DNA from 3 places in the Phascolarctobacterium sp. Marseille-Q4147 genome. Region 1 is predicted to be linked to each of the others. Evidence: riboswitches for the same ligand, from Rfam matches in the RefSeq annotation. Region 1 holds a riboswitch; each other region holds the start of a gene.
The links. A riboswitch is a leader RNA that binds a small molecule or an ion and turns the genes downstream of it on or off. The one in region 1 is predicted to bind cobalamin.
Positions count from the first base shown of each region.

Region 2: linked by a shared signal. The riboswitch ahead of cobU (bifunctional adenosylcobinamide kinase/adenosylcobinamide-phosphate guanylyltransferase) and the one ahead of KAH19_RS06500 (hypothetical protein) in region 1 are both predicted to bind cobalamin.
Region 3: linked by a shared signal. The riboswitch ahead of nikB (nickel ABC transporter permease) and the one ahead of KAH19_RS06500 (hypothetical protein) in region 1 are both predicted to bind cobalamin.

Region 1 covers NZ_CP072874.1:1,378,149-1,386,000, forward strand. Annotated here, with positions in the region: gene KAH19_RS06495 (ABC transporter substrate-binding protein) at 1-1,528, shown strand, start outside; cobalamin riboswitch at 1,658-1,830, shown strand; gene KAH19_RS06500 (hypothetical protein) at 2,017-2,364, shown strand; gene KAH19_RS06505 (TonB-dependent siderophore receptor) at 2,339-4,210, shown strand; gene KAH19_RS06510 (ABC transporter substrate-binding protein) at 4,278-5,813, shown strand; gene KAH19_RS06515 (nitrogenase component 1) at 5,851-7,350, shown strand; gene KAH19_RS06520 (nitrogenase component 1) at 7,350-7,852, shown strand, end outside.
Region 2 covers NZ_CP072874.1:196,733-204,584, forward strand. Annotated here, with positions in the region: gene KAH19_RS00835 (zinc-ribbon domain containing protein) at 1-270, opposite strand, end outside; gene KAH19_RS00840 (histidine phosphatase family protein) at 655-1,296, opposite strand; gene KAH19_RS00845 (nicotinate-nucleotide--dimethylbenzimidazole phosphoribosyltransferase) at 1,296-2,096, opposite strand; gene cobS (adenosylcobinamide-GDP ribazoletransferase) at 2,153-2,887, opposite strand; gene cobT (nicotinate-nucleotide--dimethylbenzimidazole phosphoribosyltransferase) at 2,892-3,902, opposite strand; gene cobU (bifunctional adenosylcobinamide kinase/adenosylcobinamide-phosphate guanylyltransferase) at 3,911-4,489, opposite strand; cobalamin riboswitch at 4,636-4,819, opposite strand; gene rny (ribonuclease Y) at 4,901-6,445, opposite strand; gene KAH19_RS00870 (regulatory protein RecX) at 6,683-7,210, opposite strand; gene recA (recombinase RecA) at 7,185-7,852, opposite strand, start outside.
Region 3 covers NZ_CP072874.1:536,110-543,961, forward strand. Annotated here, with positions in the region: gene KAH19_RS02485 (ABC transporter ATP-binding protein) at 555-1,535, opposite strand; gene KAH19_RS02490 (ABC transporter ATP-binding protein) at 1,525-2,319, opposite strand; gene KAH19_RS02495 (ABC transporter substrate-binding protein) at 2,345-3,910, opposite strand; gene nikC (nickel transporter permease) at 3,987-4,823, opposite strand; gene nikB (nickel ABC transporter permease) at 4,830-5,771, opposite strand; adenosylcobalamin (AdoCbl) riboswitch at 5,857-5,988, opposite strand; gene KAH19_RS02510 (MATE family efflux transporter) at 6,113-7,420, opposite strand; gene KAH19_RS02515 (M14 family metallopeptidase) at 7,676-7,852, shown strand, end outside.

The DNA.
Region 1 (7,852 bases):
GCTTTTGGTTATATTATTAACAGGTTGCGGGAATCAAAAGCAAGAGCAAAAGCATATAGATAAAAGCAGTGAGAAGAATGTTGTTGTTCTGGCAGCTTACAGGCATCTTGCTCCCGGCAACAAAGACGGATTGTATTGCAGTCGCGTTCTGGGAGTATGGGAGCCGCTTATTACTAAAGATGCCGACAATAGACCGGCTCCTTGCTTGGCGCAAAGCTGGGAGATGCGTGATGGCGGCAAAGAATGGATTTTTCATCTGCGTCAGGATGTGTATTTTCACAATGACACAAAATTTACTGCAGATTCTGTCATTGCCAACTTCGATCGTATGAAAAAAGGTTATAAGCGGTCTTCATTTTATGGCTTGAATATGGAAACGTATTATCCGACTCTTATAAAATATGAAAAGCTGGATGATTATACTATTCGTCTGCTTTTTAAAGAAGCAAATGTCAATGAATTATATAAGATGACTGATTTCGGTAGTCCTATTTATGCACCTGAGTGCTTTGCAGAAGATGGCAATTTTAAGAGCGTTGCGATAGGTACAGGACCATATAAGATTACAGAGAATGCTTTAAATAAATACGTAGTTCTTCAACGCAATGATAATTATTGGGGAGAAAAGGGCAGAATAGCTAAGTATGTTGTGCGGACGATTCCCAATACGGATACACGCTATGCTGCTCTGAAATCGGAAGAAATAGACGGAGTCATAGATATCAATGCGATACCACCGTTTTTGGCTGAGGAAATAAAAAAAGATCCACGCTTTGAGGTTAGAACAAATAAATCAACAATGATTCGTTATTTGGGACTTAACGGTACCAAGTTCCCTTTTAATGATATCCGCATGCGCAGAGCTGTAAGCCTTGCAATCGACAGAAAAAATCTGGTGCATAATATGTACTTGGATTATGCTGAGCCGACGGTTAATATCTTAAATTACACCAGCCCCGGTTATAAGGCTTTGCCACTAGACTATGATTTGCAGGAAGCAAAAAGATTAGCGCATGAGGTATTAGGCGATGAAAGATGCGAAATTACTTATTGTATCAACGGCAGTGAGCCTTTGCAGAAGGGGGAAGCGGAGCTTATTGCTTATTGGCTGCAGAAAATCGGCTTGGATGTAAAGATTAAGTCTATAGAATATGCTACTTTGTCGAAAATGCTGCGCAAGGGTGATTTCAATATTGTGCGCACTCAAAGAGGCTTGGCAAATGGTGATCCCTTCAGTGCTTTATATCCATTTGTTATGCCTGACGGTGCGTTGAACGTCAACAATCGTTTTGGTTATAAAAATAATGAGATTATTACTTTAATGAATAATGTGAAGCATATAACAGATGAGCAGGAAAGACAGCGTGTTTTTGACAGAGTGCAAGTTATTATTGGTTATGAACAGCCCGTTATTCCACTTTTTAATGACGTGAATATTGTTGCGTATAATAAACGACTGAAAAACTACAAGCCTTTAATCTATGGCGTGGATTTGAGTAAGGTAGAACTGTTGAATGAGCATGATTGATTTTTATTTTGCAAGAAATTAATAGATTGTATCTGGAACCTTTCGTAAGCAACGTGTTTTCTTGACATGAATATAAAGATGTGCTATAATTCTGAATATAAAATGCAACATATGTTACAAAATTAGCTTAATAAACTAAAGCTATCAGGTGTCGAAAGACTTAATAAATAAGCAGGTGCGAAGCCTGCGCTGTCACGCAGCTGTAAAGTGGAGTAAGCCTTAATAATGTCACTGGGCAACCGGGAAGGCGAGGCTTGCGAGGAAACTGAGCCAGAAGAATTGCCTGAAAAAGTTAACGGGAGTGTACTGCGAGCGACAGGAGGCTGCTAGGGGATAAGTGCGCCTTTCTGTAATTTGGCAGAAGGGCGTTTTTGATTGCCGGAAAACGAGAATCCCACAACACATGGCTTTTAACCGACGCTGCACGCGAAACTAGGACAGCTCGGCAGCGAAGGTTAGAAAATAAATTTTTGATGAGGTGTATGAGTATGATGAAAAAGAAAAAAGCATTGGCTATGTCCGTGCTGTGCGCAGTAGCAAGCGTAGGCTTTGTGATGGGCGCAAGTGCGGAAACTATGCATGGTAATCTTGAAGAGGTTATTGTTGAGGGAAGTGCAGATGTATTGCCGGGTGGCATGGTTGCCAGAACCGGTAACGTTGGTATCATTGGTAATAAAAATGTAATGGATGTACCTTTTTCTCAAACAAATATTACAGCTGATGCTATGGAAACCTTTGGCGGTATGAACCAGCCTTTGGATAATATTCTGGTAAATATTCCATCCGTGCGTCAGACCGGTACCATGCTGCATGGTGATTTTTTCTGTAAGAGGTAAATCTACCAATGGTTCCTTCTTCTATCTGAATGGCGTTCCGGGAATGTTAGGACAGTTTACAGTTCCGATTTTTATGGCTGAAAGCATTCAGGTTACCGAAGGACCGAATAAAGCTATTTCCGGCTCCTTCCCCACAGGTGAAGGCACCGGTGTTGCTGCGGTAGTAAACGTTGATACAAAAAAAGCTCTTGATAAGCCTGTATTCAGATATAAACAAGTATTTTCCGGTGAAAGCGGCTTAGGTGAATATCTGGATATCGGTAAAAGATTCGGTAAGAATAAAGAATGGGGTGTCAGAGTAAATACAGAGGTATTAAATGGAAATCCCGGTCATTATAAAGCAAGCAAAGAGGGTTCCAGCATTTTTGCCAACATTGACCATCAGGACGCTGACAGTAAATCCAATTTGCTCGTCGGTTATCAATATTATGAAGTTGATGATGGCATGAGATGGTTCGGCTTTGATGCTAATAATGTAAAAAAAGGTCTTTTGACTCACGTTCCCTCTGCTCCGAATTCCAAAAACAATTATAGCTTCCCCGGCATGACCAAAGCCTCCGAAGGCGCATTGATGGTATTGAACCATGAGCAGGCAATCGGTCACGGCACTAAGGCCTTCTTTAACGGCGGTTGGACAAGAAGCAATTTACGTAAAAATATTACCGGTCAAGGCAGCCGTTTGACTATTCTTGATGATGCAGGCAATTATGCAGGCAAATATTTTACCAGAAGAACTCCTGGCCATAAGTATTATGTGCAGACCGGTATTGAGAATACTTTTAAAACCGGTGAGGTTGAACATGATGTGGTTTTGGCAGTTGACAAATCCTGGTCTAAGTCCTGGACCGGTGTTGTCGGCGGTTATGGTCTGACTAACTTTAAGGGCTTGGGCGGAACCTTAGCAGGTGGCGTTAATCCTAATGAGAGCGTAAATATTCCTACCTTCAGTAATTTCCATAACAGTACAAGAACCTTCTGGGGTGTTTCTCTGTTAGATACTATGAAATTAGGCAAGGCTCAGATGATGTTAGGCGTTCATAAGCATGAATCCAATGCTGTAACCTATCCGGATCCGACTAAATCCGGTAAGGTAGCAAGTGTTAAGTCCAGCGCTGTTTGTCCTGCTTACGGTTTTGTTTACCAGCCTACAGATGAAGTATCAATTTATGCCAGCCATTCCGAATTCTTTGATGCCGGCAGCAGAGTCAGCGGCAGCACTGTTTATAATGCAGATGAAATCTTAGATCCGTCTAAAACAAAAATGGACGAAATCGGCGTTAAATACAGCAACAAGAACTTCTTGGCTACCTTGGCCCTGTTCAAAAACAGAGAGTCCTCTACTTTAAACATATATGACGACAAAAAGCCTGATTGGTATTGGGTTACCAATGATGGCGAAAACGAGTACAAGGGTATTGAGCTGTCTTTCAACGGAGCTATTGCAGATAAATGGAATGCTTTTGGCGGTTTAATGTATCTTGATACAGAGAGAGTAAGAACCAATAAAGGCACCTATGACGGCTACAGAGTAGGCGGTATCCCCAGATTCAATGCTGTTGCAGGCTTGCAATATAAACCGAATAATGATTTGTCACTTTTGGCAAGAGCTGTATATGTTGGTCCTACTCCTATTTTCCCGGCAAGCAATGCGATTGAATGGGAAGTTCCTTCTTATACTACTTTTGATGCAGGCGTTAATTACAAGACACAAATTAACAAAATGCCTGTTACATTGAGTGCAATGTGCTATAATCTGACCGGTAAAGATTATTGGATTGCTTATGGTTCCGGACTGCATTTGTCCAGCCCCAGAACCTTTATGCTGTCCGCTCAATTTGATATTTAACTGATGATGTTTAAGAGGGCGGTTTTACTGCCCTCTTTTCTTCAAATTACATGTTTTTGGTAGTGTTATGAAAAAATTATATTGTATTATTGCTCTCATATTACTTGTTCTTGCGACCGGTTGCGGTAAGCAGGAAAATATTAAAGAAAATACTATAAAAAAAGATAATGATACAGTGACTCTGGCTGGCTATCGTCAGCTTGCTCCAGGTAACAAGGATGCCTATTATTGCAGCAGCTCCTTGGGTGTTTGGGAGCCTTTGATTACTAAGGATAAAGATAGCAAGCCTGCACCCTGTCTGGCTCAAAGCTGGGAGATGCAGGATAATGGAAAAATCTGGATTTTTCATCTGCGTAAAAATGTCCTGTTTCATAACGGAACGAAATTTAATGCGGATTCGGTGATTGCTAATTTTGACCGAATGAAAAAAGGTGTTAAGCGTTCAACTTTTTATGGCTTGAATATAGATGCATTTTATCCCTCACTGTTGAAATATGAAAAATTAGATGAGTATACTGTTAAACTGACCTTTAAAGAAGCGAATATTAACGAACTGTATAAGATGACAGATTTTGGCAGTCCGATTTATGCTCCGGAATGCTTCGCGGAAGATGGTAATTTTAAAACCTTCGCAATAGGCACCGGGCCATATAGAATAATAGAAAACCAACTGAACAGTCATGTAAAAATAGAGCGTTATGATAATTATTGGGGTGAAAAAGGCAAAATAAAAACATTTATTGTGCGTAAAATACCTAATACGGATACACGTTATGCTGCGTTAAAATCCGGCGAAATTGATGGCGTTACCGATTTGAATGCTATACCGCCTTTTTTAGCGGAAGAATTGAAAAAGGATAACAATTTTGTCGTTTATAAAAATAAATCAACCATGGTACGCTATCTGGCATTAAACGGTAAAAAATTTCCTTTTAATGATGTCAGAATGAGGCAGGCTGTGAGCTTGGCAATTGACAGGCAGGATTTAGTTAATGCTCTATATATGGGCTATGCAATACCGACTGTTAACATTCTGAATTATTGCAGTCCGGGATATAAAGAGTTCCCGGTAAAATATGACCTGCAAGAAGCCAAACGTCTTGCACATGAGGTGCTGGGAGATAAGCGTGTAGAGATTGTTTACGGAATTAACGGTGCGGAGCCTTTGCAAAAAGGTGAAGCAGAAATAATTGCTTATTGGCTGAAAGATATTGGCTTAGATGTTAAAATAAGGGTATTGGAGTATGCGACCTTATTAAAAATGATACGGAAAGGAGAGTGTAATATAGTTCGTCTGCAAAAGGGTTTGGCAAACGGAGATCCGTATACTGCCTTGTATCCCTTTGTAATGCCTGACGGAGCGTTAAACAAGAATAATAGCGTTGCGTATGAAAATGATGAAATTGTTAGTTTGATGAACGAGGTCAAGCATACTACAGATGAGCAGAAACGACGGGAGATATTCAATAGAATACAAGAAATTGCTGTTGAAGAGCAGCCTGTTGTTCCTTTGTTTAACGATATGGCGATAGCTGCGACCAGCAGTCGTATAAAAAATTACGGTGCCATCAATAAAATTGAACTTGTAACAGATGATGAGTAAAATTTGTAATGATATATTATGAAGAGAGGAAAACTCTATGAACCAATATTATCAGGATAACATGCTTTTGGGCATGAACCTTTCCAGTTATCTGCATCGCTACGCCGTCAACGGCAAGGTGTCGGGAAATCTTGCCTGCATCAGCGAAATCAAAAATCTTGCGGTTGTCTTGTATAGTCCGCGTGGCTGCGGCTTTCATTATCGCTATCATGCGCGCAGCCGTCAAAGCCCGGTTTATGAGCTGGAATGTGCTGATTTGCGCAACAAAGATGTAATTTTCGGCGGTGAAAAAAAGCTGATGGCATTACTGCAAAAGGTGGAGCGTGAGCAAAAGCCGGAGATTATTTTTCTCTTGCCATCCGTGGTGTCGGATATTATCAATGATGATTTGGCAGGTCTGGCCTGCAGCCTGCAGCCGCAGTTCCAAGCAAAGCTCGTGCCGATTACGTCGCAGGTTTTTTCGCATATGGATAAGAGCAACAGCCGCAAGGTTTTGCGTGAAAAGGCCTGCCAAAAGCAGAAGCAAAAGTTTTCTTCCAGTGCGGTCTATCCAGGCTGCGGTTATGTAGAGGTGATGGACGCTTTAGTTGAGCAGGTGATGGAGCCTCAAAGCGTACAGCCGCAGAGCGTAAATATCGAAACATTTGCCTGGGGTTATAATGGCGAGGATAAACTGCAGGGCATGAGTGATATGCTGCAGAAAATGGGCATCAAGGTCAATGCTTATCTTCCTGCCGCTGATTTGCAGACAATCAAAAAGGCTCCGCGGGCAGCGCTGAATATAGTACGTCGCAAAAAGTGGGCGCTGGCGATGGAGCAGCGCTTTGGCACGCCGTTTCTGCATGTTGCCGATATGCAGGAGTGGCATGGAATTGATGGTATCAGTGATTTATACAGGCAGATTGGCAAAATGCTTGGCTGCGAGGATGCTGTTGAACGCGTGCTGCAGGCAGAATATGAACAGATTGCCGTCCGTTATCGGGAGCTGTGTGCAGAATTTGCCAAGTATAAGTTTTGCCTGATTGCGCATGGTATTGCATATTTGCCGGATGCGCTGCGCGTTTATCAGCAGGACTATGGTTTGCCTATAAGCAAAATATGCATTATCATGAATCCTTCTTACCAGGCGGAAACAGGCTTGGATGATGCAATGATGCAGAGGTTTAAGGACAGAATTGAGCTTGCTAAGGCTGAGTATGGCTGTGAGGCGGAAATTTTATTGGAGCCTTCTGCGGAGGCTTTGCGTGAGGCAGCACAGAGCTGTGATTTTGTTATCTGCAACGGTCATCCGCGTTATGCTTCTTTGGATGTGCCGGTGCTTTATAATTTGTTTGACCGCTCGGTGTGGTCTTATCAGGGCTTTGTGAATATTATGGAAGAGGTTTGGCAGATGCTGCAGCGACCGCAGCGTACAGGCAGCAGTCTTTTGCTGAGCAAACTGGCCTATGACCCGGTATTTTATCCGATGCGCGAGGCTGATAAAGACAGTAAAGCATCACGCGAACTGTATAGCAGAGTATGGAGGCAGAGAAAATAATGAAACCATTAAGTAGCTGTGCGTTGTTTGGTGCTGTGCGTGCTCTCGGAGGTATTAAGGATGCCTTAATTCTGCAGCATTCCGTTGTCGGCTGTCAGTGGGGCAGCCTGACTTTCCGCTATGCGGGCAAGCCTTATGATGTACGTCAGGTCTCCGATGTCATCTATGATGAGGATGTTGTTAATGGCGGCGAGAAGGTTTTGCGCAAGGCCTTGCGAGAGGCGGAGCGTATTTTTGCGCATTGCGGTGCGGTATTTGTGGTTAGTGGCTGTGTACCGAATATGATCGGCGATGATGTCGACGGTATTTTGGCTACTACCGAAGGCTCGCAAAAATTGCTGCATGTAAAAGCACCCGGATACGCAGGGAATATTGACAGCGGTGCAGAAGCAGCTTATCTGACGTTGCTGCCTTTGCTCCAACCTGCGGAGAAAAAAGAAGCTGCCACGATAAATATTTTTGGCATAATGAACGATGATCCTTATGCTGATAATGACTTGTC
Region 2 (7,852 bases), 1.2 Mb from region 1:
GTTGAAGCATTCGCGGCAGTAAACCGGACGATCGCTGGGTTTGAACGGTACCATGGTCTCTTTACCGCATTCAGCGCAAACTGCGGGGAACATTTCGCGTTGCGGACGATCGTTTTGTACGCCCATGCGTTGTTTGCGAGCTTGACGGCAAGCCGGGCAACGGCGCGGTTCGTTAGTGAAGCCCTTTTCTGCGTAGAACTCTTGCTCGGAAGCGGTGAATACGAATTCGTTGCCGCACTCGCAGCAGGTTAAAGTCTTGTCTTCTTTCATTGTTTAATCACTCCTAATCATAGATAGAACATACCCCAAAGAACGCATTAAGATGTTTACCTTGGCTTCCCCATGTCATCTATGATAGAAGAAGTTAGGAACTTAAACGGACCACTGAGATACACCACTTACAGTATATAGTAAGCGCCTGTAAAAGTCAATCTTAGTTTATCAAAAATGCGTAAATTCTTTAATAAGAAACTTTTCATTTCTCAATATATGCTCAAATCCGCTTATTAACAGTGCTCACGGTAAAAGCTTGCTTGTAAAATAATGGTGCGGCACCGATAAGTTTACAGCAAAAACTATGACCGTCTTTTTTCGCCGCTTTAAAGAAAAACCGCGACAGCTTTTTACGTCTGCGCGGTTTTCAATCTTTAATTTTTATTTATGCAGCCAGTTTACAGAGCTTCCCTGCTCTCTGGCAAAGTGAGCATCATTGATGGTTTCGGCAATAATATTGCCCTGCCAGTCATTCAGCGTGCTGACAGAAACATTATGCACACTCAGCTTCCACAGATTGTTCAGCGGTATGCCTAGAAGCAGGCACAGCTGCACGCGGATAATACCACCATGCGATACAATCGCGATATTCTTCTCGTGACCTTCACGCTCGAAGATATAATCAAAAGCCGCCTGACAGCGACGCGCTGCATCATGAAAGCTTTCGCCCTGCGGCGGAATCCATTCGCCCGGACGCGTCAGGAAATCATCCATCTCCTTAGGCCAGCGGCGGCTGATTTCCGCATATTCCAGGCCCTCCCAGGCACCGAAGCTTACCTCCTGCAGCAAATCCAACGGCTGGTAGGACATATTTTTGCTCATAGCCAGCGGTGCTGCCGTCATGCAGGCACGCAGCATGGAGCTGCAGTAAATCTTGTCAACCGGCAGATGCTGCATATAGGCAGCCAGCTTCTCGGACTGCTCCAGACCTTTGGCATTCAACGGCATGTTGATGCGTCCCTGAAAGCGGTGTCCCTTGTTGCTGTCCGTTTCACCGTGACGAATTAAATAAATTTTACCCATTAAGCCTTCGCTCCTTTTTTAGATTGCTCTGCCAAGGAAAATTCCTTCATCTCCGCATGCACGCCTGCTTCCTCAAAGGTTTCCATTTCCTTGTAGGCCTTGATGCCGGCATTGAACAGCGTAAAGCAGACAGCAGCACCCTCACCGGCGCCGTCGGGAATATTCAGGCGCAGCGGCGCCGTAAGTCCCAGCTCCTGCAGGCATTCTTCTGCACCCGGCTCTGCGGAAACATGACCGGCAAAGCAGTAATCGAGCACGGCAGGTGCCATATCCGCTGCCTTTTTGGCAGCCTTGCAGACAGCAACGCCGTCCAGCATTACCGGCACCTTCATTGCTGCAGCCTGCAGCAGAGCGCCGGCCATAGCGGTGCGTACCATCTCATTATCAGGATTGGAAAGGCAGCCGAAGCCCAACAGCTCCAGTCCCTTCTCGTGTACCAGCTCCTGCACCAGGGCAGCGCCCTCCTCCAGAGCGTCAGCCTCCTCCTCCGAGGTTACGAGCAGAGCCACAGCCTTCGCACCGGTTTCTGCAGCCAGCACGTTCACCGGCCATTTGGCGTGCATAATTTTTTCGGCCTGAGCAGCCTCTTCGATACCGCACCATACCAGTAAATCGCGTTTAGGATAATCTAAATCCTCTTTTTCATAAATGCCCTTGATACCGCAATAGCGCGAGGTCATTTCTTCCAGCTTGGCCAGACTGCCGACCGGCTTTATCAGATTATCAAAGCGTGTCTGCGCCAGCTTCATGCAGCCTTTGTCCGCAGGCACAATCTTTTGGATTATTTCTTCTATATGCATAGCATTTTTCCTTTCTGTCTCTTTAGAATTCGGCAAAATATTGCCGGGGAAATATATCAGATTATATAGGTTGCGAGCATCAGGTAAACCACCACGCCGCATTCCGTCAAAAAGCCGTAGGTATCACCGGTAAGACCGCCCAACTGACCGCTGAGGAAATGCGCAATGCCCTGGCAGATAACGAAGGCCGCTATTGCCGTATACAGATACGGCAAACCGCAGGCTGCGACAAGCGCCAGGCAAAGTGCAAAGGCAATATAGGTGTACATCGGCTTGGCATAAGCCTTAAACATATGACCGATACCGGTTTTGCGTGCATACTTGTAGTTGACGATGTAGGTAACCATAAAGGTGCGCGTTGCTACAAAAACAGCCACCAGAGCAAAAGATAATTTTACCGGTGGCAGCGTAGTATAGGCAGCCACCTTCAGCAGCACGAGGCAGACCAGCGCGATAACGGCGTTGGAACCTACGTGGCTGTCCTTCATGATTTCCAGCATACGCTCACGGTCACGGGCGCTGAAAACACCGTCGGAGGTATCCATAAAGCCGTCATACATCAGCGCGCCGATAATAATCAGCTCCGCCAGCACCAGCATCACCGCACGCATTAAATCAGGGGTGTGCAGATAATACAGTCCGTAATTTACCGCACCCATAAAAACGCCCATTACCAGACCGACCAAAGGGAAGTACGGCACGCTGCGGCTGAAATCGTCATCATGCCAGTCCGTGCGGTTGGAAAAGCGGATTCTGGTCAAAAATTCCAGACAAGTTACAAAATCACGCATCACATCACCTGCTTAAATGATTATACACGTCCATCGCTGCCTGCAGCACAACAATAGCCAGAGAAGCACCGGTGCCCTCGCCCAGGCGCATACCGGCATCCACAATCGGCGAAAGCTGCAGCAGCTCCAGCATTTTCTTATGAGAAATATCGCTGCTCAGATGCGAGCAGAGCATATAATCGCGGCACTGCGGATAGAGGCCGTAGGCCAGCAGTGCTGCAGCCGTAGCATTAACACCGTCAACCATTGTCGGTACGCGGCGACGGGCTGCGCCGATAATTACACCGGCCAGACCTGCATGATCATAGCCGCCGACCTTGCAGAGAATATCCATTGCATCGCCCTGCTGCGGCATATTTTTTGCCAGGCCGTCGATAACAACCTGACGTTTAATCTTCATGCGTTCGTCATTAATACCGCTGCCACGGCCGACAGTCAGCTGCGGGTCCAAGCCTAAAAAGGCGCTGGCAATAGCAGAGGTAGAGGTTGTATTGCCGATGCCCATTTCGCCTGTATAAAGCATATTATAGCCTTGGTCGATGCACATATCAGCCATCTCGATGCCAACGGCAATAGCCTTTTCGGCCTGCTCGCGCGTCATCGCCGGTCCCTGGGTGAAGTCATTGGTTCCCCAGGCTACCTTTTTCTGATAAACCTTGGGCAAATCGCTCAAATCAAAGGCAGTGCCTACATCGCAGACGAAAACATCGGCGTGCGCATGACGAGCCAGCACGGTAGCACCGGCGGTGCCGCGCATATAACCGTTAATCATCTGGCGCGTAACCTCCTGCGGATAAGCGCTGACGCCGTATTTCGCAATACCGTGGTCACCGCACATCAGAACCATCGCCGTCTTTAATTTATCCGGTAAATCCTTGCCAATCATGCCTGCAAGGCCTACAACCATATCCTCCAGCTTGCCCAAGTTGGCTGCCGGCTTGTCTATCTTAGCGTAGCCTGCCCGCACTTCTTGCATACGTTCTTCATCCAGAGCAGGTATTATGATTTTCTCCATATCAGTCGTTATTCTCCTTCATCCTCAAATTTAAAAGCCAATTTTTTTACGTCTACGGCCTGACCTGCCACACAATAATACACATGATCAGCCGCATCTGCCACGCGTTGGTTAACCCAACCGGCAAGGTCACGGTATTCACGCGCCATCTGATTATCCGGCACAATGCCGCTGCCCACCTCGTTCGTAACAAAGACAACGATTTTACCGCAATTTCGTGCTGCTGCCAGCACCTTGTCAATTTCGTCAAATACTACCTGACAACGCTCCAGGAATTCACCCTCCGGCGCATCCTTGCCGTAAAGCAGGTTACACATATAAACAGTCAGGCAGTCAAACAGAACCGCTCCTGTTTCCGCTGACAGCGCTTCAAGCGTGCGCTCGGCATGATAAGGCGCTTCGTGATTAATCCAACGCGCATCACGACGCTGACGGTGCAGACGCACGCGCTCCGCCATTTCCTCATCCAAGATTTCTGCTGTAGCAACGTAATCGCATTTGGGAGAATAATGCAATACATAGCGTTCTGCAAATTCGCTTTTGCCGCTGCGGGCTCCGCCGGTAACCATAATAATTTTTCCAGGCATATTTCAACCTCCCTTCGTTTTTGTAAGCTGCATGCTTTTCATTTTAAGCATATATGAAAAAAGCTCCCTTGCGGGAGATTCACAAAATGCAGCTGCAGCCAAAAATTCTATATTTACGCATACCAAAGCCAGCCTATCTCCCGTAGGCTCCAAGCTTCGTAACAGGCAGGTCTCCTGGCTTAGCTTCATCGCCCTCAGCGCCTTCCCAACTTGCGTCAGTGACATAATTGCCTGGGCTCCGCTTACAGTAGCGGGACTGCTCCGGATTCTCACCGGCATTCCCTTTTCAGCACCGGTCTCAACCAGCGCACCTGTCAAAAAAATTCCAAGTATATATATTCGACAGCAATTCCTATAATCCTGCTAAGGCGCAAAAAAAGAGCTGCCTAAGCAGCTCTTTCAGGAATCTCGTTATTTTGCGTAATCAACAGCACGGGTTTCACGGATGATAACAACCTTGATTTGACCGGGATATTCCATTTCAGCTTCAATCTTCTTGGAGATATCGCGTGCCAGAAGCACAGCGGAAGCATCATCGATAACATCCGGCTTAACCATAATGCGGATTTCGCGGCCAGCCTGTACGGCATAGCATTTTTCAACGCCCTCAAAGGACTCAGAAATTTCTTCCAATCGAGTTAAGCGCTTCAGGTAGCTTTCCAGAGTTTCGCGTCTTGCACCCGGACGGGCAGCAGATACTGCGTCAGCGGCAGATACCAGAACAGCTTCAACACTCTTAGGCTCGCAGTCACCATGATGCGCCAGAATAGCATTGACAATCAGGTCGGACTCACGGAACTTCTTGGCAATTTCGCCGCCGATTTCAACGTGAGAGCCTTCCATTTCATGGTCAATAGCCTTGCCGATATCATGCAGCAGGCCGGCACGTTTAGCCAGAACAACGTCAACACCGAGCTCAGAAGCCATTACACCTGCCAGGTTAGCAACCTCAACAGAATGGTTCAGGACATTCTGACCGTAGCTGGTACGATATTTCAGGCGGCCCAGCAGCTTAATCAGTTCGGGATGCAGGCCATGCACACCGACAGCAAAGGTAGCCTGTTCGCCGGCTTCCTTAATCTTCTGCTCAACCTCTTTTTGTGCCTTTTCAACCATTTCCTCAATGCGGGACGGATGAATACGGCCGTCATTAATCAATTTTTCCAGGGCGATACGGGCAACCTCACGGCGTACCGGATCGAAACCGGAAATAATAACAGCCTCCGGAGTATCATCGATAATCAGATCGATGCCGGTAAGGGTTTCCAGAGTGCGGATGTTACGGCCTTCACGACCGATAATGCGGCCCTTCATTTCATCGTTAGGCAGGCCTACTACGGAAACGGTGGTTTCCGCTACATGGTCTGCTGCACAACGCTGAATTGCCAGAGAGATAATTTCTCTTGCCTTGCGGTCAGCCTCATCCTTAGCCTGTTGCTCCAGATCCTTAACCATCATAGCAGATTCATGCTTAACCTCCTCCTCGAGGGATTGCAGCAGCTCTTGCTTTGCTTCGTCACTGGTCAGTCCGGAAATACGCTCCAGTTCAACCTGACGTTTTTCCAACATAGCATCAGCCTTCTCCTGAGCAGCGTTCAGACGCTGTTCCTTAGAAGCTAGCTTTTCTTCTTTGCGTTCGAAGGATTCGATTTTACGGTCCAGATTTTCTTCTTTTTGCAGCAGACGACGCTCCTGACGCTGCAGGTCGTTACGTCTGTCTTTATTTTCACGCTCCATTTCGGAACGCAGACGATGGATTTCTTCTTTAGCCTCCATCATGATTTCTTTGCGTTTTGCTTCGCCGGTCTGCTCCGCATCCTGTACAATACGGATAGCCTGCTCTTCTGCAGTAGCAATTTTACCTTCGGCAACATTTTTGCGAACCAGATAACCTACTGCACCGCCGGCCAGACCAACTACAACAGCTGTACCGATAATTTCTAAAATCGTCCTCACCTCCTAAATGTAGATTTTTCCAAGATTTTTTTGCATAGTAACAGCAGGCGCCTGTTTGCGTCTGCTATAGATGTCCTTATTCCGTTGAATCTATAATAAAATATGTATTATCTATTCTGAAATAGGGCAAAAAATAAGGCAACCGCTTTACGCGTCGCCTCGTGAAAATCGTTGATATTAACACGATTGGATAACTACATTATAGATTATATTTAACAAAATTGTCAAGTTTAACCGCTACATATTGTCTGAAAAATGCAATTTACCCAATATAATGTGCACATATCTTGCTGAAAAGCCGCGAGCCGCCATAAAGCGTCCCGCAGCCGCATATATTTTTTTGTTATCTGTTTCTGCTGTTAGCTTACGCTGATTGCGCTGCACGAAAAGCTGCGCCGCATTCTCCGCCTGCACTTCTTCAATGTCAGGCGTAAAGCGTTCCATAATTTCCGCTGCCACGTCCGCGCGTATGCCGCGCTTGATCAGCTCCAGCTGCAGATGCTGTCTGCCGTAATAGCGTTTTGCAAGCCATGCTTCGTACACCCTTTGGGCGTAACGCTCCTCGTTCAGCAGACCGTAATCCTCCAGCTTGGCCACCGCCTCCAGCGCCTGTGCCTTAGTTGCGCCCTTGCGCTGCAAGCGCTCCACCATATCCTTATGACTGTAATCACGGTAAGACAATAAATCCAGCGCGCAGTCATAAACCTGCTGCGCGCCGGTAAAGCCTTCTTCCTTTTTCTTATTCCTTAAAGATCGACTCCACATCCTGCAACGGCTCCTCAGCTGCTTCCTTATTATCGCTCTTGGCAATCGTCACTGCGCGGATTTTAGCTTCGATTTCTTGGGCAATTTCCGGATTCTCACGCAAAAAGTCTTTAACCTTTTCCTTGCCCTGACCTAAACGGATATCACCGTAGGAATACCAGGCACCGCTCTTGTTGATAATATCAAGGTCTGCGCCCAAATCAACAAGGCAACCCTCATGAGAAATGCCCTTGCCATACATAATATCGAACTCAGCCTGTCTGAACGGAGGTGCTACCTTGTTCTTGACAACCTTCACGCGGGTACGGCTGCCGATAACATCATTGCCGTTCTTCAGAGTGTCGATACGACGTACATCCATACGAACGGTAGAGTAGAATTTCAGTGCGCGTCCACCGGTAGTGGTTTCCGGATTACCGAACATAACGCCGACCTTTTCACGAATCTGGTTGATGAAAATAGTAGCACATTTGGATTTGGAAATCAGACCTGTCAGCTTACGCAGAGCCTGGCTCATCAGACGTGCCTGCAGGCCTACGTGGGAATCACCCATTTCGCCTTCGATTTCCGCACGCGGAACCAATGCTGCAACGGAGTCGATAACGATAATATCGATAGCGCCGCTGCGTACCAGTGCGTCAG
Region 3 (7,852 bases), 840 kb from region 1:
TCATTACCACAGCAGCAATCATCTCCATGCTCATGGGAATGTTCTTCATGGTCATGTTCATGATCGTGTCCGCAACCGCAGGCATCACCATGAGTATGCTTGGGCACATGTCCCATAGTTTTGTGATCATGGTCCTTGCCGCAGTGACCGCAGGTGCAGCCTTCCGGATGCTTGCTGTAATCTTCTACGCTGTTAATATGACCGTCGATGTGTCTGAAAGCTCTTACATCACCGGCACCGTTACGGATATCCTCTAAATCTTGCTTCATTATATCTACCACCTTTCTTTTCAGGTTGTCTCACTACTCATATGAGTATTCATTCATATATTATGTAAAAAATAATAGGAAAGGTGACAGCACCTTTCAGTAAATTCTTTGATACTTATATTATAACATAAATAACGTATGAGTCAATACTCACTCGTAAAATTAGTGATAAAAATTCCTAAGAAAAAAATGGGTACAGCATTCGCTGTACCCACTATAAAAATTGATGGAGAAAATTACTTTAAAGAGAAGCTCTATACTTGTGCATATCGCTTCAGGACTGCATTAGTCAAACAAGTGACAAGCAACCCAATGGCCGTGCTCAACCTCTTTCAGCTCAGGCTTAACCTGCACGCAATGCTCGGTGCAGTGCTCGCAGCGGCTGGCAAAGGGGCATCCAGGCGGCAGGTCCAGCGGACTCGGGATTTCGCCTTCCAACGGCTCAATCTTTTCGCCCGGTTTGAAATCTACCTTAAATACAGCACCCATAAGTGCCTTGGTGTACGGATGCTTGCAGCTTTCTGCAATACGTCCGTGCTCCAGCCATTCTACAACGTTACCCAAGTACATTACCGCAACCTGATGGCACATCAAATCTACCAGACCAAGGTCATGGGCAATGAACAGATAGGTAATATTTTTTTCTTTTTGAATGCGGCACAGCAGCTCGCAGATTTTTTCCTGTACGGAAACGTCCAATGCACTGGTTGCTTCGTCGCAGACAATAATCTTCGGTTCCAGTGCCAAAGCGCGGGCAATGCCCAGACGCTGACGCTGACCGCCGGACATGCTGTGCGGATAGCGATCCTTAAATTCAGCAGGCAGTTCAACCATTTCCAGTAGCTCTGCTGCTTTGGCGTCTACCTCGCTGTTTTTAATCAGGCCGAAGTTTTTCAAAGGCTCGGTGAGAATATCCTTAACGAGCATCTTCGGGTTGAAAGCAGCAGTAGGATCCTGGAACACCATCTGGATGTTCTTTCTGTCCTGACGCAGCTGCTCACCGTTAGATTTCATCAGATCATGACCTTCGAAAATAGCTTCACCGCTGGTAGCAGGGTGAATACGCAGCAGAGTACGCACCAGGGTACTCTTGCCACAGCCGGATTCACCGATGATGCCCAGGGTACGGCCTTCATAGGCACGCAGGTTGATATCGTTGCAGGCAGTCAGGAACTTGCCGCCATCAACTGCGAATTTTTTGGTAAGATGGTTAATTTCCAGTACCAGTTTATTACGCTCATAGGCCGGTTTTTCATTATTGCTCATAATATGTCTTACCTCCTATGACCGGAACTGCCTTCAGCAGCTGTTTTGTATATTCATCCTGCGGATTAGCAATAACGTCCTCACGCTTGCCATATTCCACAACATGACCGCCCTTCATAACCATCAGCTTGTTGGATACATAGGAAGCAACGCCCAGGTTATGTGTAACCATGATAACGGCAACGCCATATTCGTTACGGATATCAACAATCTGGCGGATAATCTGAGCCTGAGTAGTTACGTCCAACGCACTGGTAGGTTCGTCGGCCAGAAGGATTTTCGGGCTGAAAATCATAGCCATAGCAATACCTACACGCTGACGCATACCACCGGACAGCTCAAACGGATAGCTGTTCATGATATTTTCCGGGTTCGGCAGGCGCACGTTAGTCAGCATATCGCAGCACATCTTATAAGCCTGGTCCTTGGACTTGTCCGGCTGGTGAGCCTGAACATAGTCAATGAACTGCTGGCCGATGCGGCGGATAGGATTAATCATGTTGCCACTGTCCTGGAAAATCATGGACATCTCACTGCCATACATTTTGCGCCATTCATCGGGAGTATTTTGCAATACATCCTTGCCGTCAAAGATGATGCTGCCGCGGCTAACGCGGCCAGCACCGGGCAGGCAACCCATAATAGCGCGGATAACGGTAGTTTTGCCACTGCCGGACTCGCCAACGATGGACATAATCTCGCCTTTATCCAATTCTAAGCTGGCACCGGTTACGGTGAGCTTGTCACCGTAGCTGATGTCTAAATCTTTTACTTCAAGTAGCATTAAGCGTTACCTTCTTTGTAAATTATTAGTTAGCAGATTTGATATCTTTGGTCAGCCAGTAGTAATCGCAAGGCAGGATTTCTGCGTTAGCAATAGACTTGTTGGAAACCATGTTGGTTTGCGGATGACCAAATACCAGGGAAGCTGCATCGTCGAGGATAACCTTTTGCATTTCGATAACCAGCTCACGACGTTTAGCCGGGTCAAATTCTACGCCCAGTTTATCGGACAGAGCATCAAATTTCGGATTGCTGTAGCCAGAACCGTTCTGTTCTTGACCGGTCTTGAGGTACATGTTCATGAATACTTCAGGATCGCCGGCCTGCAGAGTCAGTACGTTGGAAATCAGCAGGTCATAATCACCTTTACGGCCGATACCATCCAGTACGTTGTAGTCAACGTTCTTCAGGTTAACTTTAATGCCGACTTTCTTAGCATCAGCCTGGGTAGCTTCTGCATACAGAGGCAGCTCAGCACGGCCGCTGTAGAATACGAAGTTCAGTTCCAGGTTTTTGCCGTCTTTATCAACAAAGCCGTCGCCGTTGGTATCTTTCCAGCCAGCTTCAGCAAGCAGCTTTTTAGCGCTTTCAACATTGTATTGGTTTTTATCGTATTTGTACAGTTCATCATAACCGTAGTCAACAGAAGGAGGCAGATACGGACCACCGGGAACGAAGGTGTCTTTCAGCAGAACCTTGTTGTAGGTTACACGATCCAGAGAACGCAGCAGAGCTTCACGGACTTTGATATCACCCAACGGTTTATCCGGACGTACATTCAGACGAGCAAGTACGTCACGCAGGGAAGCGATATTGGAGATGTTGTATTTATTTTTGTCTTTGAACAGCTGCAGGTCGCCTGCTGCAATGTTAATAGCGAAGTCGATTTCACCTTTTTGCAGAGCCATAGCACGGGTGTTAGGATCGTCGATGGTCAGGATATCAACCTCTTTGAACGGAACTGCGCCATCCCAGTATTTTTCGTTTCTAACCATTTCAGCTTTAGCTTTGCTGTAGGATTTTACTGTATAAGGACCGGTGCAGATAGCGCCTTGTTTTGCGGTATCACGGTCTTTAATGGTTTGAGTATCAACGATAATGAACAGAGGGTCACCAAGCATACCGGGCAGAGTCGGTACCGGTTTTTTGGTTTTGATGATTACGTTCTGGCCTTCACCCTTGATGGATTCATATTCGAACATGGATTTTGCACGAGCTGCTTTTTCAAAGGTACGTTGGATAGAAGCTGCTGCCAGCTCACCAGTCAGTTTGGTGCCGTTGGAGAAGCAAGCCTTATCGTTGATGTGGAAGGTCCAGGTCAGCTTATCATCAGAAACGGTCCATTTATCAGCCAGCCAAGGAACAGCATTCATTTTTTTATCGAATTTAACCAGGCATTCGCCCAGGCCGTAACGCATTACAATCCAGCCAAAGTAGTTATCGGTGGTTTCCAGGGAGTCAGCGAAGTTGGTAACACCAAATTTTACAACTTCCTTGTGCTCAGCTTTTTTGTCGCCGCCACAGCCTGCTGCTGCAAATGCCAGTAAACCGATCATAGCCGCTGCTGCGGTAGCTTTAAACATTTTTTTCATTAGTCATCTCTCCATTTCATATACTCATTTAACCCGGCAGACTTCTGCCGGATATCAAAAACTAAGGCAAAAATAATTAATCCTGTACGTCATTACGCGGGTCAAGCACATCACGCAGATTATCGCCCCAAAGGTTGAAAATCATAACGGTAACAAAGATTGCCAAACCGGGGAAGAACATCAGCCACGGTGCAGTCTGCAGCTGCTGACGACCTTCATTCAGCATCAGGCCCCATTCAGGAGCAGGCGGTTGGCTGCCGAAGCCCAGGAAGGACAGACCTGCAAGCTCCATCATCAGAGCACCGATATCTGCTGCTGCGGTAATAACCATCATCGGCAAAATATTGGGCAGGATATGTACCCACAGAATATGAGGCGAGGTACCGCCGTTAACGATTGCTGCTTCTACATAGTCACGACGTTTAATCTGCAGTACAAGGCTGCGGGATAAACGCGCATATTTTGTCCAGCTTACAATCGTCAGCGCGATTACGGCGTTGACAAGGCTGCCACCCATAATACCGGCAACAGCGATAGCCAGAATCATACCAGGGAAGGAAATCATCATATCAGAAATACGCATGATAACCATATCAACCTTACCGCCGAAATAACCGGAAATAACACCCATAGAAGTACCAACGATAAATACGCTGGCTACCAGGAACAATACACCGCTCAGGGAAGCACGCGCACCATAAAGCACACGGCTTAAGCAGTCACGGCCCAGCTTATCTGTGCCGAACAGATGACTTCCGCCCGGTGCCATGAAAGCATCCTGCATTGTTGCATGAGTCGGATCATACGGTGCAAGAACAGGTGCCGCAAAAGCAATAGCAATCAGCACCAATACCAGAACTGAGGTTACGGCAAAAGCACGGTTGGTTTTTAAACCATTAATAATTGTTTCCATCTGCTCTTACCTTACCTTTCTCAGACGCGGATCAAGATAGTTATAAGAGATATCAACAATGAGATTGATAACCATATACATCAACGCAATCCACACAACAACACCTTGTACCAGCTGGAAATCACGGTAGGTAATTGCTTCAATTGCCAGACGGCCAAGGCCGGGCCATTGGAAAACAATCTCGATAACCGCAGCACCACCCAGAAGGTTACCTAAAGACAGACCTAAAAGCGTAATCAGCGGCAGCAGAGCGTTCGGAAGAACCTCTTTCCACAGAATATGGCTTTCACTCATACCACGCGCGCGTGCACCGACAACATAGTCCTGATGCAGCTCTTCCAGAATAGCAGCACGCACCTGACGTGTGTACTTGGAAGACATTGCAAAGGCCAACGTTGCCGCAGGCAGGATAATCGTGTCAACACCAATCGTACCGCCGACAATAGGCAACAGGTCAAGTTGCAGACCAAAAATCCACAGCAGCATCAAGCCAACCCAGAAGCCCGGCATTGATACGCCAAGGAAAGTAAAGCTGCGTACTATATAGTCAAACCAGCCACCGCGCTTAACTGCAGAATAAATGCCGGCAGGAATAGATACCACCAACATCATTGCAAGGGAAGCCAGAGACAATAGGATAGTACCGGGCAAACGCTCGAACAGCTCCTCAACAACAGGCTTTTTAGCCATAAAGGAGAAACCGAGGTTGCCATGCAGCGCACGACCCAACCAATCCAGATACTGGAAGAAGAAGGGCTTGTCCAGACCTAATTCTGCACGCAGTGCATCAATTTCGGCCTGACTTACAATAATATCCTCGTTACCTGCAATCATCTGGCGAGCTACATCGCCAGGGGCCAGCATTACCAAAGCAAAGGTAATAAAGCTGATACCAAGCAGAACAAGGATGATCTGCCCCAGTCGGGACAGAAGCTGCTTTTTCGTCAAAGCACATCATCTCCATCAAAAAAATTACCCTTCCTGCAAAATGAGCGCAGAAAGGATACATACTTACAATGTGCACAATTGTAATTATATATATATTTCCGTCGCTAGCAGGAATATATCAACTGAGGAAATCAACCTGACTTAGCCTTGCGGCATCACAGTGGCTTGACCGCTACGGATTTGCACCGTATTCCGATTATTACCTGCATAGGCAGGCACCTCAGAAGAGTATAGATTTGTAAAAGGTCTTTATATCGGCAAAAAGAAATAAGCTAACACTTATAAATTTATAATAACACTAATTCTCATTATTTGCAACAAATTTGTTACAAAGGTGTTGCTTATGCAAACTCTCTTCTCAAAGAAGACAAATAGAATAAAAGTATTATTGACTGCGACAACATGAAGCCCAGCAAGGCCAGCCACAGTCCGCTGTTGCCCCAAAGCGGCACCAGCTGCCACTGCAAAAGGTAGAATACCAAGAGTGCCATCAGCATCATGTTGCGTACCGGTGCGGTTTTGGTAGCTCCGCAGAAAACTCCGTAAAGCACCATGCCGATACCGGCGCAAACAGGATAGAATAAAACAAACACATTGTAGGTCATAGCCATCGCTACAACCTCTTCGATATTGGTAAACAGGCGGATAAAGAACTCATTGCTCAAGTGATAGCCGAGCATCAGGATAGCAGCCAGCACTACCAGCCATTTGAAGGTCATTTTTATGGTAGCTGCAAACAGCTTGCCGTTCTTTGCACCTACCGCACGGCCGCTGAAAATCGCCGCGCCGTTCGCCATACCGTCAATCAGGTAGCTCATAATATCCTTAAGCTGCAGCAGCACAGCGTTGGCTGCCAGCACCACAGTACCGAAGGAAGCTCCGACTGCCGCAATAATGTTGTTTACGGTCAACAGGCAGGCAGTACGAATCATCAGGTTGACATTCACCTGCAGCATGCCGATAAACTCACGCCAATCCAGCAGCTCGCTCCAAGGCAGCTCCTTGTAATCAAAATCACCGTAATAGTACATCAGTACTATGCTCAAAATACCGCCGTAAAGCTGACTTAGCAAAGTAGCAAAAGCCACGCCCGTAATATCCATATGCAGCCAAAAAACAAACCAGATACTCAGCGCCATGTTCAGCACGTTCATGGAAACCTGCATAAACACACTCGCCCGCACCCGCGTCTGCCCCATGAGCCAACCAAGGGCCACATAATTACCAAAAACCAGCGGTGCCCCCCAGATAAGGATGTAATAATAATCACGGCACAGCTCGTTGACCTCCGGTGCAGCACCAATCATGGCCAGATACAGTTCTAAAATCGGCTTTTGAAACAAAATGCAGCAGGCACTTATCAGCATTGCCAGAACCAAAGGCTTAAAAAATGCGAGCATACCAAGTCTTTTATCGGCAGCGCCAAAGGCCTGTGCCGCATAACCGGTAGTACTCACACGTAAAAAACCAAATAACCAATATAAATTGTTGAACAAGATAGCTCCAAGAGAAACTGCTGCAATATATTTAGGATCCGGAAGCTGTCCCATAACTGCCGTATTCACCGCACCCATTAAAGGCTGCGTCATTGTCGACAGCATAAACGGTATTGTCAGTCCCAAGTATTCCCTATCAGTCAGAAGGTTCACTCTATCTGTCCCCCCTTGTTTATTCGCACTAAATTTTATTTTTAGAAAACATCTTGTGTGAATAGCTTATCATATGTTATAATTTATTGCAAGTAAAAAAGTAGCAATTGCCAAAAATATTTCTGCGGAAATTTTGCCATTCTTCGCAAAAGAAAAATTTATACGCTATTGCTTAATTTTTTAGGCTTCAGTTAGCTAACGCTAATAGAAAAAATATTATAAAAAGTATGAGAAATATATCAAAGGAGTGAGCACATGTCTGAAACACTAAAGGTATGTGGACTGACTATCGAACGCGGCACTAAACTGCGCACGTATCTGCCTGTCCCGGACACCAATGTAAAAATTCCCCTGACTATTATCAACGGCGAAAACGATGGCCCTACACTGCTTATTACCGCAGGCATCCACGGCGGCGAATATCCCGGTATC